4 regions of the Janthinobacterium lyxosi genome follow, and region 2 is predicted to be linked to each of the others. Evidence: predicted binding sites of a transcription regulator. Region 2 holds the regulator's gene; each other region holds the start of a gene.

Region 1 (4,211 bases), on a different contig from region 2:
CAATCCGAAGATTGACGCTGCACTTACATCAAATGCCCACACTTATCGACTGTTAATTGTTAAAGAACTGTATTCGGTGCTACTTTCGCGCTATCGACAAAGCGTTGTGTTTGTCAGCTGCGAAGAAGGAAGAGTATGAAGCATTTCAGCACAATCGTCAACCTTCTTTTTTACTACCCAGCCCCGGAAGACTGTCCCTTTTGTGCCGCAAACTAGTGCGTCTCATCGGGGAGGCGAATCATATCAAAGACCGTCGAAGTTTGGCAAGCGCTTTTCCAAGAAAGCGTGCATGCCTTCTTTTTGTGCAGGCGTACCGAAGGCGGCCTGGAACAAACGGCGCTCGTAAGCGACGCCATCGGTCAAGGTCGTTTCGAAGGCGCGGTTGACGCAATCCTTGATCATCATGGCAACCGAGGTCGGCATGGCGGCGATGGTCTTCGCGGCAGTCAGCGTTTCTTCCAGAAGTTTATCGGCTGGCACCACGCGCGACACCAGGCCGATGCGTTCCGCCTCGGCAGCGTCGATGGTGCGCGCCGTCAGCAGCAAATCCATGGCCTTGGCTTTGCCAATGGCGCGCGGCAGGCGCTGCGTACCGCCCGCGCCTGGCGTGACGCCAACCTTGATTTCCGGCTGGCCGAATTTGGCGCTGTCGGCGGCGATCAGGAAATCGCACATCATGGCCAGTTCGCAGCCGCCACCGAGCGCGTAGCCAGCCACCGCGCCCACCACCGGTTTGCGTACGCGCAAGATATGCTCCCAGTTGCGACTGATATAACCCTGGGTAAAGGTATCGGGATAAGTGTAATCAGCCATGGCGGCGATATCGGCGCCGGCGGCAAACGCTTTTTCGCTGCCCGTGAGCACGATACAGCCGATATTGTCATCCGCGTCGAACTTCAGCAGGGCGTCGCCCAGCTCATTCATCATGTTGTCGTTCAAGGCATTCAAGGCCTTCGGGCGATTCAGGCGGATGATCGCCACTTTGTCCTGGATATCGATGATCAAGTCTTCGTATTGCATATGGTCTCCTCTGGATGAACACGGTATCGACGATTGTAGCGGCTAACGGCAGCGGCGCGACAGGTGCGCTGCTATTATTGTGAGCCCGATCACCTTTATCGAGCAGCGTATTTTCTCCTCCTTCTGTCAGTACTGCACCCACTACCTGCGCGGCGACGGCAGCGCCGCCAGCGTCAATTTCCGCCGCCTGTGGTTCAGCAATGGCCTCAATTGCTTCGGCGCCCAGATCACCTCGCTGGCCCTGCCCCTGTGCGCGGTACTCTTGCTGCATGCCACGCCGGAACAGATGGGGGTGCTCGTCGCCCTGCAAGCGCTGCCGTTCGCCCTCTTCGGCTTGCCCGTCGGCGTTTTGCTGGACAGGCGCAGCAAGCACCCGATCATGCTGTTCAGCGAAAGCATGTCCGGCCTGGCCCTGGCCAGCGTGGCCGTCGCCTACTGGTGCGGCGTGCTGTCGATGCCGTGGTTATATATAGTGGGATTCATCATCGGCACGGGCTTTGTCGTGGGCGGCGGCGCCGAACAGGTTTTCCTGACCTTCCTCGTGGGGCGCGACGGCTTGATCGATGCGCAATCAAAATTTGCCGCTACCGAATCGGCTTCGCGCCTGATCGGCCCCGGCCTGGCCGGCGTGCTGGTGCAAGCCTTGTCGGCGCCCGTCGCCATCCTGTGCACGGCTTGCGGCTATCTGATTTCCGTCTTCAATTTGCGCGCCATGAGCGTACGCGATCCGCGTCCCGCACCATCCGACAAGCACGCCTTGCGCGACATCGCCGACGGCTTGCTGTTTGTCTGGCGTGAACCGCTGCTGCGCGCGCTGGCCTGGGGCGCCGGCATCTGGCACTTCCTGTTTTACGCCAGCATGGCCTTGACGGTGCTGTTCGCCACGCGCGACCTGGGCATGAGCCCTGGCGTGCTGGGCATGACGCAGATGCTGGGCGGCGCCGGCGTGCTGCTCAGCGCCTTCATCGTCAAGCCATTGACGAAGCGCTACGGCGCCGGCCGCACCATCCTGATCGGACTGGCGTCCACCTCGGTGTGCTTTGCCATGACGCCCACCATCCCCGCCGCGCTATTCGGCAGCGCGGCAGCCAGCGCCGTGGCTTATGCCGTGCTGATGTTCTTTTTCGATTGCGGCGTGATGCTGTTTTTTATTCCCTACCTGGGCCTGCGCCAGAAAGTCACGCCCGACCCCATGCTGGGCCGCATGACATCGACCATGCGCTTCCTGACGGTGGCGACGGCGCCGCTGGGCGCCCTGGCCGCCGGCTGGATAGCGGAACACTTTGGCGTGCGCAACGGCCTGGCCTGCATCGCGGCAGGCAGTATCTTGTTGACCGTCGCCATGGTGTGGGGCACGCCGCTGCGTAGCGTGCGCACCTGAAGCAATGAACGGGCATACACTGCTGAAAGATTGCCTTGGCGACACTATTCATGCCAAAGCTTGCGAGGTTTGATTTACATCAAGGTTTTAGTTGATGTAAATCCATAAGCTGTCTTACATCACTTGAGGAGCACGCTATGTTTAACACCATCTTATTTCCCACCGACGGCTCGCCGTTGTCCGACAAAGCCGCGGAGACCGCCCTCGCCTTCGCCCAATTGAACAAAGCCAAGCTGGTCGCCATCAGCGTGGTGCAGCCCTTCCCGTTCTCGCCGATGGCCGATGGTGGCATCGTGCTCGACGCCGGTTTGTACGAGCAACAAATGCAGGAAGCATCGCAACGCGCTGTCGACAAGATCGGCGAAGCGGCGCGCGCCGTCGGCGTGCCCTTCGAAGGCGTGGTCGCCGTCTCGCCCAGCCCGCACGACGAAATCGTCAATGCGGCGCAAACCTACCATTGCGACATCATCCTGATGGCTTCGCATGGCCGCAAGGGCTTGAACAAGCTGTTCGTGGGCAGCGAAACGCAAAAAGTGCTGGCGCATACCCATTTACCTGTCATGGTCTTGCGCTAACCTTACGCTAGCGCAATCCCCGCCCGGCGCCGCGAGACATTCAGCGCGCCGGCGCCTGCTTCGGCAGCAACACCCACACGGCACCGCTCTGCTTCATGCGGCCCGCATTCTCGGCCGCTTCCGCGCCAAAGCCAAAGAAGTAATCGACACGGATGGGCCCGCGAATGGCGCCGCCCGTATCCTGCGCCATCACCAGGCGCTGCATGGGAATTTCGCTATTGGCTTGCGTGGTAGACAGAAATACGGGCGCACCCAGCGGCAGGAAGCGCGAATCGATGGCCACCGAGCGCTGCGGCGTCAGCGGCACGCCCAGCGCACCCTTCGGTCCCACTTTCGGGTCGGGCAAGCGCTCTTCCTTGAAGAAGACATAGCTGGGATTGGCGTTGAACAATTCATCCTTGCGCGTGGGATGGCCGGCGATCCACGCCTTGATGCCCTGCGCGGACGCCTGACTCAGGGTCAGCTCGCCCTTGTCGACCAGGTAGCGGCCGATCGATTTGTATGGATGGCCGTTTTGATCCGCGTATGCCACGCGCACGGTTTCCTGCGTATCGGTCAGCTGCACGCGCCCGGAACCCTGCACTTGCAGGAAGAAGGCCTCGACTTCGTCACCCACCCACAGCAATTCCTTGCCCGTGACGGCCGTGGCACGCTCGATGTCGGCGCGGGTCGCATACGGGATCACCTTCTTGCCCACCAGCCTGCCCCGCAAACGCATGTTTTTCAGTTCCGGATACACGCCAGCCAGATCAACGGACACGAGATCGTCAGGCACCTTGTACAGCGGCGTCTGGTATGGACCACCACGCTTGCGCGCGCCGTGCAGCAGTGGCTCATAGTAGCCGGTGACGAGGCCCGTGTGATCGCCATCGGCAGTGATGACTTGATTGGGCACAAAGAAAGTCTCGAAGAACAGGCGGATGGCCTTGTCGCTGTCGGCATTCACCTGGCGCGCAATCGTGCACGACTCCTTCCAGTCCGGCCGCTTGACCAGCACGCCGCATGAAGCCATGAACGCTGGCCAGGCGGCGCGCATGTCATCGCGGGCCCAGCCAGGCAAGGCGGCAAACTTGGCGGGCACGAAGGTGGGGGCAGCCGCATCCGTGACATCCCTGGCGTCGGCCGGCTTGGCCGGCACCGGCTTGACGACGGTCGGAGCGATGGCCGGCGCCTTACCAGTCGCGGTGACCGGCTCTGCCGGCGGCGTGGTACAGGCGGAAAGCGCAAGCGCGACG
Region 2 (4,211 bases):
AACCGTACGCAAGGGACGCAGCAACACCATGCCGGCCTTCAGCGATTTCCTCGGCGAGTCCAAGGTGCACGTGCTGTCGGCCTATGTCTGGAGCCTGTCGAATCCCCAGACGCCCGTGAAATGACGTAATGGAACCTCAAGTCATCAAGATGTATGCGGCCCGCGAGCAAATCTACCCTCGCGAGGCCAAAGGACGCTACGCTACCTGGCGATGGGTATGCGTATGGCTTACCCAGCTGGCGTTCTACGGCTTGCCGTGGTTGACCTGGAATGGCAGGCAAGCCCTGCTGTTCGATTTGACCACGCGCAAGTTCTACATTTTCGGCGTCGTGCTGTGGCCCCAGGATTTCATCTATCTGGCGGCCCTGCTGATCATCTGTGCGTATTTGTTGTTCCTCGTCACGGCCATTGCCGGACGGGTGTGGTGCGGGTTCTCTTGCCCGCAAACGGTATACACGGAAATCTTCCTGTGGGTCGAACGCCGCATCGAAGGCACGCGCAGCGCGCGCATGGCCCTCGACAAGCAGGGCCCCTCCGTGCGCAAGGCCTTCAAGAAAACGGCCAAGCACCTGGTATGGGGCGCCATCGCCCTGTGGACGGGCTTTACCTTTGTCGGCTATTTCACGCCGATCAAGGAACTGGCGCAGGCGGTGACCACCTTGAATTTCGGTCCCTGGGAATGGTTCTGGGTCTTGTTCTACAGCCTGGCAACCTACGGCAACGCGGGCTGGCTGCGCGAGCAGGTGTGCAAATACATGTGCCCCTACGCGCGCTTCCAGAGCGCCATGTTTGACCAGGACACCCTGATCATCACTTACGATGCCAAGCGCGGCGAACCGCGTGGCGCCATGAGCAAGAAGGCCGGCAACAACGACAAGCTCGGCGATTGCATCGACTGTACCTTGTGCGTGCAGGTATGTCCGACCGGTATCGATATCCGCAACGGCCTGCAGTATGAATGCATCGGCTGCGCCGCCTGCGTCGATGCCTGCAACAGCGTGATGGACAAGGTCGAGCGGCCGCGCGGCCTGATACGCTACAGTACCGACCATGCGATGGAAAACAACTTCAATTCGAAGCAGATCCGCCAGCGCGCCATGCGCCCGCGCGTGCTGATCTACACTTCCATCCTGGGCCTGATCATCATCGCCGTGTGTACCTCGCTGGCCCTGCGCACGCCCCTGAAAATGGACGTCATCCGCGACCGCGGTTCGATGGGACGCGAAGTGGAAGACGGCATGATCGAAAACGTCTACCGCCTGCAGATCATGAACACCTCGGAGCAAAGCCAGCATTTTAAAATCAGCGTCTCCGGCTTGCCGGGCCTGACCTTGCTGACGCGCGAAGAAGTGATGTTGCAGCCGACGGAAACGCTGGGCTGGCCGATCCGCCTGCGCGTGCCGCACGGCGTGGGAGAGAAGGGCTCGAACAAGATTGCGATCGAATTGCAATCGCTGGACGACCCATCGCTGCATGTGCGTGAAAGCGCGGTATTCATCGTGCCGCGCTAATGCAGGAAGGCCAGTCCCCGGATGGGGAGTGGCCGATTAAACAGGAGAAATATCATGTCCGACAGTCTCAAGCTGCAAGCACCCGTTGCACCGTGGTACAAGCATCGCTGGCCATGGCTGCTGATGATCGGCCCCGGCCTGTCCGTCGTCGTCGGCAGCTTCATGGGCTATATCGCGTTTACGCAGCCCGATGCGCTGGTGGTGGGCGACTATTACAAGCAGGGCAAGGCGATCAACCAGGATTTGAAGCGCGACACGATCGCCAGCAACCTGGCGATGGATACCAGCTTGTCGTATGACGTGGCGCAAGCGCGCCTCAGTGGTTCCGTGCATAGCTTCGGCAAGGCTTACCAGGGTCCGCTGCAGCTGCATCTGGCGCATGCGACCTTGCCGGAAAAGGATATCAAGCTGCTGGTGCAGCCCGATGCGGCCGGCAACTTCTCGGTAGCGCTGCCGATGCTCGAGCGCAGCCGCTGGCAAGTGCTGGTGGAAAACGACAAACGCGAGTGGCGCCTGTCCGGCATCTGGACCTGGCCGCTGCAACGCAGCATCGCGCTGCATGCGGACGCAGAACTGTAAAGCTTATTTACAGACGTCGGTACCGGCCGTAATGGCTTTCAACTTGGCCGGCTGCAAGATCTCGATCTCGCGGTTGGAGACGCGCAGCCAGCCTTCCTTCTTGAATTTCGACAATAAACGGCTGACGCTCTCGATGGTCAGCCCCAGGTAGTTGCCGATTTCCTCGCGCGACATGCGCAGCTGAAATTTGCTGGCCGAATAGCCGCGCGCTTCATAGCGCGAGGCCAGGTTGACGATAAAGGCGGCAAAACGCTGGGTCGCCTGCATATTGCCCAGCAACAGCATCACGCTTTGCTCGCGCGTGATTTCCTGGCTCATCATGCGGTGGAAATGGCGCAACAGGGTCGGCATGTTGCCGAGCAATTGTTCCAGGCTGGAAAACGGAATTTCACAGACTTCGCTGTCTTCCAGCGCCACCGCATTACAGTGGTGACGGTCGGCGCTGATGGCGTCCATGCCCAGCAGTTCGCCGGCCATCTGGAAACCCGTCACCTGCTCTTCGCCGCCCGGATTGATCTGGTACGTCTTGAAGTGCCCCAGGCGGATCGCGTACAGGTTCTGGAACGAGTCGCCGATGCGGAACAGCGAGGCGCCGCGCACGATCTTGCGGCGGCGGCCGATGATCTGGTCCAGCCTGTCCATGTCGCCCACATCGAGGCCCATCGGCAGGCACAATTGATGCATGCTGCAGGTCGAGCATCGCGCACGCAACGCTTCCACGTTCACTGTGGGCAAGGTGGGAGTGAGTAGCGCTTCAGTCATGTCGGTACCTTTAAGAAAATGCAATAACGAGTTTACTGCATACACGGTTGCCGTGTGCCAATTTCACCGCAATTGCGCTGAATAAACGACGTTCTGACTTTAATTATATGGCAACATCGTCAAAAGCCCATGCGGGGAAGGCAATTTGCGCGGCGCCGCTTGCCAAGTTGATGTATTGATAGGAAAATTCCTGACAGCATTATCTGCCGCCTGTGCCGCCCGGTACTGAAAAGGAAATCATGAAGCCTCTCGGCATTAAAGCAAAAGTCGCGCTGGCCACCAGCCTGACCTCGATCGCCATGATCGCGCTGGTCACCATGATCCAGGTGCAGCACATGCGCGCCGACTTCACCCGAGTACTGCTGAGCCAGCAATCGTCCCTGATCACCCGCACCGCTGCCGAGCTCGACGACAAACTGGGCATGCTGCTGCAGATCGTCACGCTGACGGCCAGGCAGCAGCCGCCGGAATTGATCACCCAGCCCGCCCAATTGCGCGAATACTATGCGCGCCGCTCGATGCTGGTGCTGTTCGACGATGTGCTGGTGCTCGACGCGCAAGGCGCCGTCGTGGCCGACATGCCCCTCGTCACGGGACGCGCTGGCATCAACGTTGCCGAACGCGAATATTTCCAGACCGTCTTGCGCACGCGCCAGCCCATGATCACCGAGCCGATGCTGGGCAAATCGAGCGGCATGCCCATCGTGCAGATGGTGGCGCCCGTGCTGGCCGCCAATGGCCAGGTGGTGGGCGTGGTGATCGGCGTGCTGCGCCTGTACAAGGATAACCTGCTGGGCCGCCTGCGCTCGGAAAAGATCGGCAAGAGCGGCTATTACTTCATCCTCACGCGCGGCGCCGTGCCGCGCTACGTGCTGCACCCCGATACCAGCCGTTTGCTGCAGCCGCGCAAGCCGAACGCCAACCTGACGACCACCCAGTTGCTGAAGGAAGATGGCGAAGGCAGCATGGTCAGCACCAACAGCCGCGGCATCACGGCCGTCAACAGCTTCAAGCGTCTGAAGTCCGTGAACTGGCTGCTGGCCGCCTCGCTGCCCGTCGAAGATGCCTTCGAACCGTTCGATGGCGTACTCTACCGGCTGGTACTGTGGAGCATCCTCGCTTCGCTGCTGGCTGCAGCCGTGCTGGGCTGGGTCACCGTGCGCCTGCTGTCGCCGCTGGTGCGCCTGCGCGACACCCTGCTGGCCCTGCACACCAGCGGCAACCGCTTCACCCCCGTGCCGGTGCAGCAGCGCGACGAAATCGGCGAACTGACGGAAGCGTTCAACGGCCTGATGAGCGAACGCGACCGCCTGCAGCAGGAGCTCGAATCGCGCGCGGCAGAGCTGGAGCAGGAGCGCG
Region 3 (4,211 bases), on a different contig from region 2:
ATGGCCTTCCGGCGCCGTGATGTCATACGCGTCGCCACTGAAATTGCGGATCATCTCGTTGATGCCATTCACCCCCAGGGTGGAAAAGTGATTGCGCAGGGTGCCCAGGTAGCGCTTCGTGTAGGGAAACAGGCCTTGCTGCATCAGTTCCTCGATGGTGTGGCGCTTGATTTCCAGGCTGATTTTGCCCAGTTCCAGCAGGCGGTCCAGGTCGGCCAGCAGCGCTGCTTCGTCGCCGCGCCATAGGTGGCCCAGGCGCGCGCAGTTGATGGTGACCACGCCCAGGGAACCCGTCTGCTCGGCGGAACCGAACAGGCCATTGCCCCGTTTCAGCAGTTCGCGCAAGTCCAGTTGCAAGCGGCAGCACATGGAGCGGATCATGTTCGGCTTGAGTTCTGAATTGATGAAATTCTGGAAGTAGGGCAGGCCGTAGCGGGCTGTCATCTCGAACAGGCGTTCCGCATTTTCGCTATGCCAGTCGAAATCCTCGGTGATGTTATAGGTGGGAATGGGGAAGGTGAAGACGCGGCCCTTGGCGTCGCCCGCCATCATGATCTCGATATACGCGCGGTTGATCATGTCCATCTCCGCCTGCAGCTCGCCATAGCTGAAGTCCATCTCCTGGCCGGCGATGACGGGAATCTGCTCGCGCAGGTCGTCCGGGCAGACCCAGTCGAAAGTGAGGTTGGTGAACGGTGTCTGCGTGCCCCAGCGCGATGGCACGTTGAGGTTGAAGATCAGCTCCTGCATGTACTGGCGCACGTCTTCGTAGCGCAGGCTGTCCTTGCGGATGTAGGGCGCCATGTAGGTGTCGAAGGAGCTGAACGCCTGCGCGCCGGCCCACTCGTTTTGCAGGGTGCCGAGGAAATTGACGATCTGGCCGATGGCGCTCGACATGTGTTTCGGCGGACCCGATTCGATCTTGCCCGGCACGCCATTCAAGCCTTCATGCAACAGCGTGCGCAGCGACCAGCCGGCGCAATAGCCGGCCAGCATGTCGAGGTCGTGGATGTGCAGCGCCGCTTCGCGGTGCGCCGCGCCCACTTCCGGTGGATAGACCTGGTCCAGCCAGTAATTGGCGATGACCTTGCCCGAGACATTGAGGATCAGGCCACCCAGGGAATATCCCTGGTTGGCGTTGGCGTTCACGCGCCAGTCGCGCCGTTCCAGGTATTCATTGATGGACGCGGCAACATCGACCTGGCCGCGTGTGGGGGAAACTGCATTCGTCGTCATGAAACCTCCAATAAACACAACATGCGGTGTTTTTATGAAGGTTATCTACTAAATGTAGTGCAGTCAAAGGTGGCGTGCAAGCGATTCGCGTATCCTTGATCCAGGTGAAAAATACACCTCAGCCGGTTTTGTTCCAGCGCGTTTCGCGCAGGATCAGCCAGCTCGCGCAAAAGAACGCGGCGCTGCAGGCGGCGATGCTGGCGACGGAGGCGGGCAGCACGTGGGCCCAGATTTCCAGCGGCGAATAGGTGCTCCAGCTGGCCACGCGCGCATCGAAGGTGGCGTAGTTCGCCAGCAGCCAGTACAGGGCCAGCAGGCCCGTGCAGATGGCGGCCTGACGCAGCAGCGGCAGTTGGCGGCGCGCGAACACGGCCAGCAGGAACAGCAGCAGCACGCCCGGATAGGCGCCCAGCACTTCCGGCGACAGCACGGAGATGGTCCCCGCGTCATAGCCATCGGCCGGGCCGGCCCACTGCACTTGCAGCGCGGTGAGGAACAGGGTCAAAAGGAAAATCAGCAGCGGTTTGCGGGTCATGGTGGGCAATGAGACAGGAGGAAAGATGGCATTTTACAGCCAGGTCAAGCAAGTTGAAGGTGCGCCAGCCATGCATGCATTCCTTCACCTGCGTCAACGACTGGGCAGCATGGGCGGGGCTATAGTCTGCACCCTGAGCCGATACAGGACTGTGAACATCATGATGCTTGAATCAACTACCGCCACTCGCGTGGCCGGACCGCTGGAACTGGTATGCCCCGCTGGCAGCCTGCCTGCCCTGAAAGCGGCCGTCGACAATGGCGCCGACACCGTTTACCTGGGCTTTCGCGACGCCACCAATGCGCGCAATTTCGCCGGCCTCAATTTTGACGAGAAGGCCATCGCTGAGGGCGTGCGCTATGCCCACCAGTACGGACGCAAGGTGCTGCTGGCGCTGAACACCTATCCGCAGCCGCACAATTGGGCCGTGTGGCGCAGCGCCATCGACCGCGCCGCCGCGGCGGGCATCGACGCCATGATCGTGGCCGATCCGGGCCTGATGGCCTACGCGGCCCAGCACCAGCCGCAGCTGCGCCTGCACCTGTCCGTGCAGGGCTCGGCCACGAATTATGAAGCCATCAACTTCTATCACGAGCACTTCGGCATCGCCCGCGCCGTGCTGCCGCGCGTGCTGTCGATGGCGCAGGTGGAGCAATTGATAGCCAAGACGGAAGTCGAGATCGAAGTGTTCGGTTTCGGCAGCCTGTGCGTGATGGTCGAAGGGCGCTGCGCGCTGTCGTCGTATGCGACGGGCGAGGCGCCGAACACCCACGGCGTGTGCTCGCCGGCCAAGGCCGTGCGCTGGCTGGAAACGCCGAACGGTCTGGAGTCGCGCCTGAACGGCGTGCTGATCGACCGCTACGCGCCCGGCGAAAACGCCAGCTATCCCACCCTGTGCAAGGGGCGTTTTGAAGTCAATGACGAAGAGTATTACGCCATCGAGGAGCCGGCCAGCCTGAATACCCTGGCGTTGCTGCCGCAACTGATCGCCATGGGCGTGCGTGCCGTGAAAATCGAAGGGCGCCAGCGCAGTCCCGCCTACGTGGCGCAGGTCACGCGCGTGTGGCGCGAAGCGATCGACGCCTGCCGCGAAGGCAATCCGCGTTACGCCGTCAAACCGGGCTGGATGGCGGCCATGGACAAGCTGGCCGAAGGCCAGCAGCACACGCTCGGTGCCTACCACCGCTCCTGGAAATAGCAAAACCTGCTGCGCGTCCCGGGGCGCGGCCTGCGATGCTCGCTACCTCGGCGGCCCCGTGCTCTAGCACAGCTGCGCTTCTCGGCCTCGCCGCGAGCCGCTTGCTACGTTTTTGTAACTTAAAAAAATACTGGAAAAGGCATGTTAAAACTATCTTTGGGTCCTCTGCTGTACTACTGGCCGCGCGCCACTGTCTTCGAGTTTTACCAGCAGATCGCCGGCACCGCCGTCGATATCGTGTATCTGGGCGAAACCGTGTGCTCGCGCCGGCATGAGTTGCGCCTGGCCGACTGGCTCGATATCGCCGACATGCTGGTCGCCGCCGGCAAGGAAGTGGTGCTGTCGACGCAGGCGCTGATCGAGGCGGGCGCCGAATTGGCGACCCTGCGCCGCATCACGGGCAATGGCCGCTATACGGTCGAGGCCAACGACATGGGCGCCGTGCACTGCATGGAAAAGGGCGCGCCCTTTGTCGCCGGCCCCCACCTGAACCTGTTCAATGGCCCCAGCCTGCAACTGCTGGCGCGCCTGGGTGCGCGGCGCTGGGTGATGCCGCTGGAAATGGGGCAGGCAGCGCTGGCCGAGATGCAGCGCCAGAAACCGGAAGGGCTGGAGACGGAAGTGTTCGCCTATGGCCGCATGCCGCTGGCGTTTTCCGCGCGCTGCTTCACGGCGCGCAACCGCAACCTGCCGAAGGACGACTGCGGCTACAGCTGCCTGGAAGAGCCGGACGGCCTGCTGCTGCGCACGCGCGACGAAGTGCCGTTCCTGGTACTGAATGGCACGCAGACGCAGTCGGCCCTGGTCTACAACCTGGTGCGCGAACTCGACGCCATGCGCGACATGGGCGTGGCGGTGGCGCGCATCAGCCCGCAGGCCATGCATACGGAACAAGTCATCGCCATCTTCGACCGCGCCCGCCGCGGCCAGGTCAGCGGCGTTGGCGCTCAGGCCCAGCTGGCGGCCTGCCAGCCGGCCGGCGCCTGCGACGGCTACTGGCACGGCCAGCCCGGCATGGAACAGCACGCCGCTCATTGAACGCATCGAAAGGAAGCACCATGCAAGATCAACTGGAAAGATTGCCCATCCCGGCCAAGCCCGCCATGTCGTACCGGCTGCCCGAACCGTTGGCCGAATTGCTGTCCAAGCTGCCGCCGTATCCCGCCTCCTGGCTATTCGTGCAAGGCCTGAACCGCCTGCTGGCGCCGCAATTGCCCGACGATGTGCGGCGCAGCCTGGAGG
Region 4 (4,211 bases), on a different contig from region 2:
GCCTTCAAAAATGGTGCGCAGCGCCTGTTGCAGCTGGGCATAGCGCTCCGGCGTCAAGTTAAAACGCACGTCGATCTGACCGTCGTCATCCATCTGCATGGCCGCCTCGGCATCCATCTGCACGGACAAGCGGTTCGGATGCAGGATGACGGCGTGCATGTGGCCATACCACGCAAATTCCTGGCCGCCGTATTCGATGTAGGGCTCGTCCATGCCCATGGCCACGTCCTGCTCGTCATACTCGTCGGCGCGCTGCAGCATCAGGTAGACGGGCTCGCCTTTGCCGGCTGGTGCGGCGAGGGTGGTGATCAGGGCGTCGTCTTCATTGATAACGGACAACTCGGTGGCGGTAAATCCTGCGGACATGGCGTGCTTTCAACAAATGTATGGATGTCGCCACCATAGCGCAAAAGACGCCAGGACAGAATACCCGCGACAAATAAAGCGTGTCGCCCCGGAAGCCCAGCGCCGCCTATAATTGCCGCTCCAAACTATTTCTACAGGAGACCGCCTTGACCGCAGCATCGCCCTACACCACCCGCCTGGCCATTCCCGCCATCGCCACCTATCAGGACCTGCGCGTAGCCGCCGGCCTGAGCGCGAAAACCACCGAGGCGGCGGCCAAGGGCTTGCCACACTCGCTGTTTGCCGTGCAAATCCTGCATGGCGACGAGGTGGTGGGCATGGGTCGTATCATCGGCGATGGCGGCTGCTTCTTCCAGGTAGTCGATATCGCCGTGCTGCCGGTCCACCAGGGCAAGGGCCTGGGCAAGCTCATCATGCGCGAAATCCGCCAGTTCATCGATAGCGACGTGCCGGAAAGCGCGTATGTCAGCCTGATCGCCGATGGCCAGGCGCAAGACCTGTATGCGCAGTTCGGTTTTCAGCACACGGCGCCCGCCTCGGTCGGCATGGCGCTGAAACGCTAGGCGTCCGATGCCGGCCTGGCTGCTATCCACCATGGCGCTGGCGCTGCTGCTGTCGGCCGGCGCCTGGCGCGCCGAGCGCGTGCTGCAGCGGCGCGGGCGCACGACGCGCTGGCTGTGGCTGGCGGCCATGGCCGCGTCCGTGCTGCTACCGCTACCATGGCTGCCGGGCGTGCTGGCGGTCATGCCGGCAGAACAGTCGCAGCTGAAACTGGGCTGGTTTGTCTTGTCGTCGGGCATGCTGCTGCTGTTGGCGCTGCGCAGCGTCTGGCTGCTATCGCACCAGCGCCGCTGGCAAAAATCATCGTTGCTGGGCACGCCCGTATTCCTCAGCGGCGGCATCGGTCCCTGCGTGGCGGGGCTGCTGCGGCCGCGCATCGTGATGCCCGTCTGGCTGCAACTGATTCCTTCCCAGCAACAGGCGCTGCTGCTGGCGCACGCGCAATGCCGGCTGGCCGCGCGCGACCCGCAGCTGCTGGCCTTGGCCTACGCATTGATCGTGCTCATGCCATGGAACCTGCCCCTGTGGTGGCAGCTGCACCGGCTGCGCTTTGCCATCGAAGTCGATTGCGACGCGCGCATGCTGGCGCAAGGCCACGCGCTGCGCGAGTATGCCATCGTCCTGCGCCGGCACGGCCAGTATTATTCTGGCTTGACGGGCGCCGCGCCCATCGTGCTGAGCGACCCGCTGACGCTGCGGCGCCGGCGCCGGATCATGGCCAGATTTACCCGGGGCCAGGCAGCGAACTTGCTATAGTAGCGGCAACACAGCGCAGCGCGCCTGCGCCCCTCCGGCTCCCCCTTCAGAAATCAGAGAGATACCATGCTTTACCTGCTTGCCATCGTGATCGTCATCGCCCTGCTGTATTACGTCTTCAGCGGCCGCACGCCCGTCAAACCGCTGCACAAGCCGCTCGTCTCGGTGCGCCAGTACGTGCCGGTGATACCTGCGGGCGCGCCCGCGCATCACTGGAGCGATGAGGGGCGCTTTGCGTCGGAAGTGGAAAACGAATCGATGTACCAGCCCGCCATCGCCAAACTGGCCGGCGAGCATGGTCCTGGCAATGCGGAAGAAAAATGCCTGGCCCTGCTCGTCTGCGACGATGCCAATCCGTTCCAGGACAAGGCCATCGCCGTCTTCATCGATGGCCAGCTGGTCGGCTACCTGTCGCACAACGACGCCCTGCGCCTGCGCCGCAACCTGGGCCGCCAGGACCTGGTGGGCCAGCTGACCTCGTGCGACGCCGTCATCCGCGGCGGCGGCCTGTGGAATGGCAAGCGTCTGTCGTATGCCGTGTGGCTGGACTTGCAACCCTACAATTAAGTGAACTCCCGCCACGGCCAGCGTTGTTGCGTCACACAAGGAAGTGCCGACACGATGCTGGCGGCGCCGATGCAGACCACTGGAAGTGGCAAGGAGTTCAATGCCATTATGGCTGGCGGCGGGCCAAGCATTTTGATGCACATCAAATAGATCGTCATTTACTGGCGATGGCCTTGCAGATGGCCATGACCCGTGTTTTTTTGACCCATATCAAGCCCAGCATAAGAAAATCCCCGCCCGGCACGGCAATGCTGGACTTGCCCGTGTTGCCGTTCTAGCCTTGTTGCCATCCTGACTAGCGAATGACAACATGGCTTACAAATCCATCCTGGTTCACGCCGACCTGTCGCGCCATGCGCCGCAGCGCATCGCCATCGCCGCGCGGCTGGCGCACGCGCACCAGGCGCACCTGATCGGCGCAGCGATGACGGGCGTGTCGCGCTTTACCCTGGAAAACAACCGCGGCATGCGCGGCGGCGCCGTGGCGGCGCAGATCAACGCCCTGCACGGGCAGGCGGAGCAGGCGCTGGATCAGTTCGAAACGCTGGCGCGCCAGGCCGGCGCCGTCTCGCTGGAACGGCGCCTGATCGAAGATGACGAGGATGGCGGCATGGCCGTCAGCGCCCGCTACAGCGACTTGACAGTACTCAGCCAGCACGACGACAGCGAGGCGCTGCCAGGCGCCATGAGCGACCTGGTGCCGTATGTGATGCTCAACGCGGCCCGCCCCGTGCTGATCGTGCCGCGCAGCGGCCAGTTTGCGGAAGTCAACAACACCGTGGTGGTGGCCTGGGATGGCAGCATGGAAGCGACGCGCGCCATCGGCCACGCCCTGCCCCTGCTGCGCGCGGCGCGCCTGGTGGTGCTGGCCCTGCTGCACCCGCCGGCCGGCCATGCGCAGCCGGCCCGCCATCCGGGTGCCGACATCGCCGCCTACCTGAGCCGCCACGGCGTGCCCGTCGAGGTGCGCCAAACCATCACTACGGGCGACATCGGCGCAGCGCTGCTGGCCATGGCCGCCGAAGTGCATGCCGGCCTCTTGGTGATGGGCGGCTACGGCCACGCGCGCTTCCGCGAAATCCTGCTGGGCGGCGTGACGGAAACGGTGCTGCGCCAGATGACGGTACCGGTGCTGATGGCGCACTGATATGAAAAAAGCCGCGCTACCCTGGCGGATGACGCGGCTTTTGCTGAGCAGCTAGCGTTTACGCTTTACGTTGCGCCACGGCATCGACGACGCACAGGGCCGTCATGTTGACGATGCGGCGCACGGTGGCCGACGGAGTCAAAATGTGCACAGGCTTGGCGCAGCCGAGCAGGATAGGACCGACCGCGACGCCGTTGCCGGCCGCTACTTTCACCAGATTATAGGCGATGTTGGCCGATTCGATGTTCGGCATGACGAGCAGGTTGGCGTCGTTCTTCAGTGCCGAATGGGGCATGATTTTTTGACGCAGCTTGCTGTCGAGAGCCGTATCGCCGTGCATTTCGCCGTCGATTTCCAGGTCCGGCGCGCGTTCCTTGATGATGGCCAGGGCGGCGCGCATCTTTTGCGCCGAAGCGCTGTCGCTGGAACCGAAGTTCGAGTGCGACAGCAGGGCCGCGCGCGGCGACAGGCCGAAGCGCGTCATTTCCTCGGCGGCCATGATGGTAATCTCGGCCACCTGCTCGGCGTCCGGGTTTTCGTTGACGTGCGTGTCGACCATCACCAACTGGCGTTCAGGCATGATCAGCACGTTCATGGCCGCGTAGACATTGCTGCCGGCGCGCTTGCCCAGCACCTGGTCGATGTATTTCAGGTGCAGCTGGGTGGTGCCGAAGGTGCCGCAGATCATGCCGTCCGCGTCGCCCTTATGGATCATCATCGAACCGATCAGGGTGTGGCGGCGGCGCATTTCCAGTTTAGCGTATTCCTCGGTGACGCCCTTGCGGCTGGTCATGGCGTAATACGTGTTCCAGTA

The links. The regulator FNR, encoded in region 2, switches genes on or off when oxygen is low (the NO sensors DNR and NnrR bind a similar motif). The targets are predictions, from matches to a motif close to TTGATNNNNATCAA.
Region 1: a site for FNR is predicted at 2,471-2,484, ahead of ACQ4WP_RS28165 (universal stress protein). Genes of this name have one in related genera too.
Region 3: a site for FNR is predicted at 1,855-1,868, ahead of ubiU (ubiquinone anaerobic biosynthesis protein UbiU). Genes of this name have one in related genera too.
Region 4: a site for FNR is predicted at 2,383-2,396, ahead of ACQ4WP_RS13245 (universal stress protein). Genes of this name have one in related genera too.

The regions. Positions count from the first base shown of each region.
Region 1 covers NZ_JBNYXM010000053.1:13,679-17,889, reverse strand. The annotation lists gene ACQ4WP_RS28175 (enoyl-CoA hydratase) at 244-1,020, opposite strand; gene ACQ4WP_RS28170 (MFS transporter) at 1,100-2,401, shown strand; gene ACQ4WP_RS28165 (universal stress protein) at 2,539-2,976, shown strand; gene mltA (murein transglycosylase A) at 3,017-4,211, opposite strand, start outside.
Region 2 covers NZ_JBNYXM010000001.1:362,311-366,521, reverse strand. The annotation lists gene ccoP (cytochrome-c oxidase, cbb3-type subunit III) at 1-124, shown strand, start outside; gene ccoG (cytochrome c oxidase accessory protein CcoG) at 129-1,511, shown strand; gene ACQ4WP_RS01730 (FixH family protein) at 1,566-2,090, shown strand; gene fnr (fumarate/nitrate reduction transcriptional regulator Fnr) at 2,094-2,852, opposite strand; gene ACQ4WP_RS01720 (response regulator) at 3,092-4,211, shown strand, end outside.
Region 3 covers NZ_JBNYXM010000005.1:14,711-18,921, forward strand. The annotation lists gene ACQ4WP_RS06170 (ribonucleoside triphosphate reductase) at 1-1,236, opposite strand, end outside; gene ACQ4WP_RS06175 (hypothetical protein) at 1,355-1,771, opposite strand; gene ubiU (ubiquinone anaerobic biosynthesis protein UbiU) at 1,932-2,969, shown strand; gene ubiV (ubiquinone anaerobic biosynthesis protein UbiV) at 3,111-4,007, shown strand; gene ubiT (ubiquinone anaerobic biosynthesis accessory factor UbiT) at 4,028-4,211, shown strand, end outside.
Region 4 covers NZ_JBNYXM010000010.1:196,735-200,945, forward strand. The annotation lists gene ACQ4WP_RS13225 (Imm10 family immunity protein) at 1-366, opposite strand, end outside; gene ACQ4WP_RS13230 (GNAT family N-acetyltransferase) at 513-929, shown strand; gene ACQ4WP_RS13235 (M56 family metallopeptidase) at 937-1,683, shown strand; gene ACQ4WP_RS13240 (hypothetical protein) at 1,750-2,250, shown strand; gene ACQ4WP_RS13245 (universal stress protein) at 2,561-3,397, shown strand; gene ACQ4WP_RS13250 (NADP-dependent malic enzyme) at 3,456-4,211, opposite strand, start outside.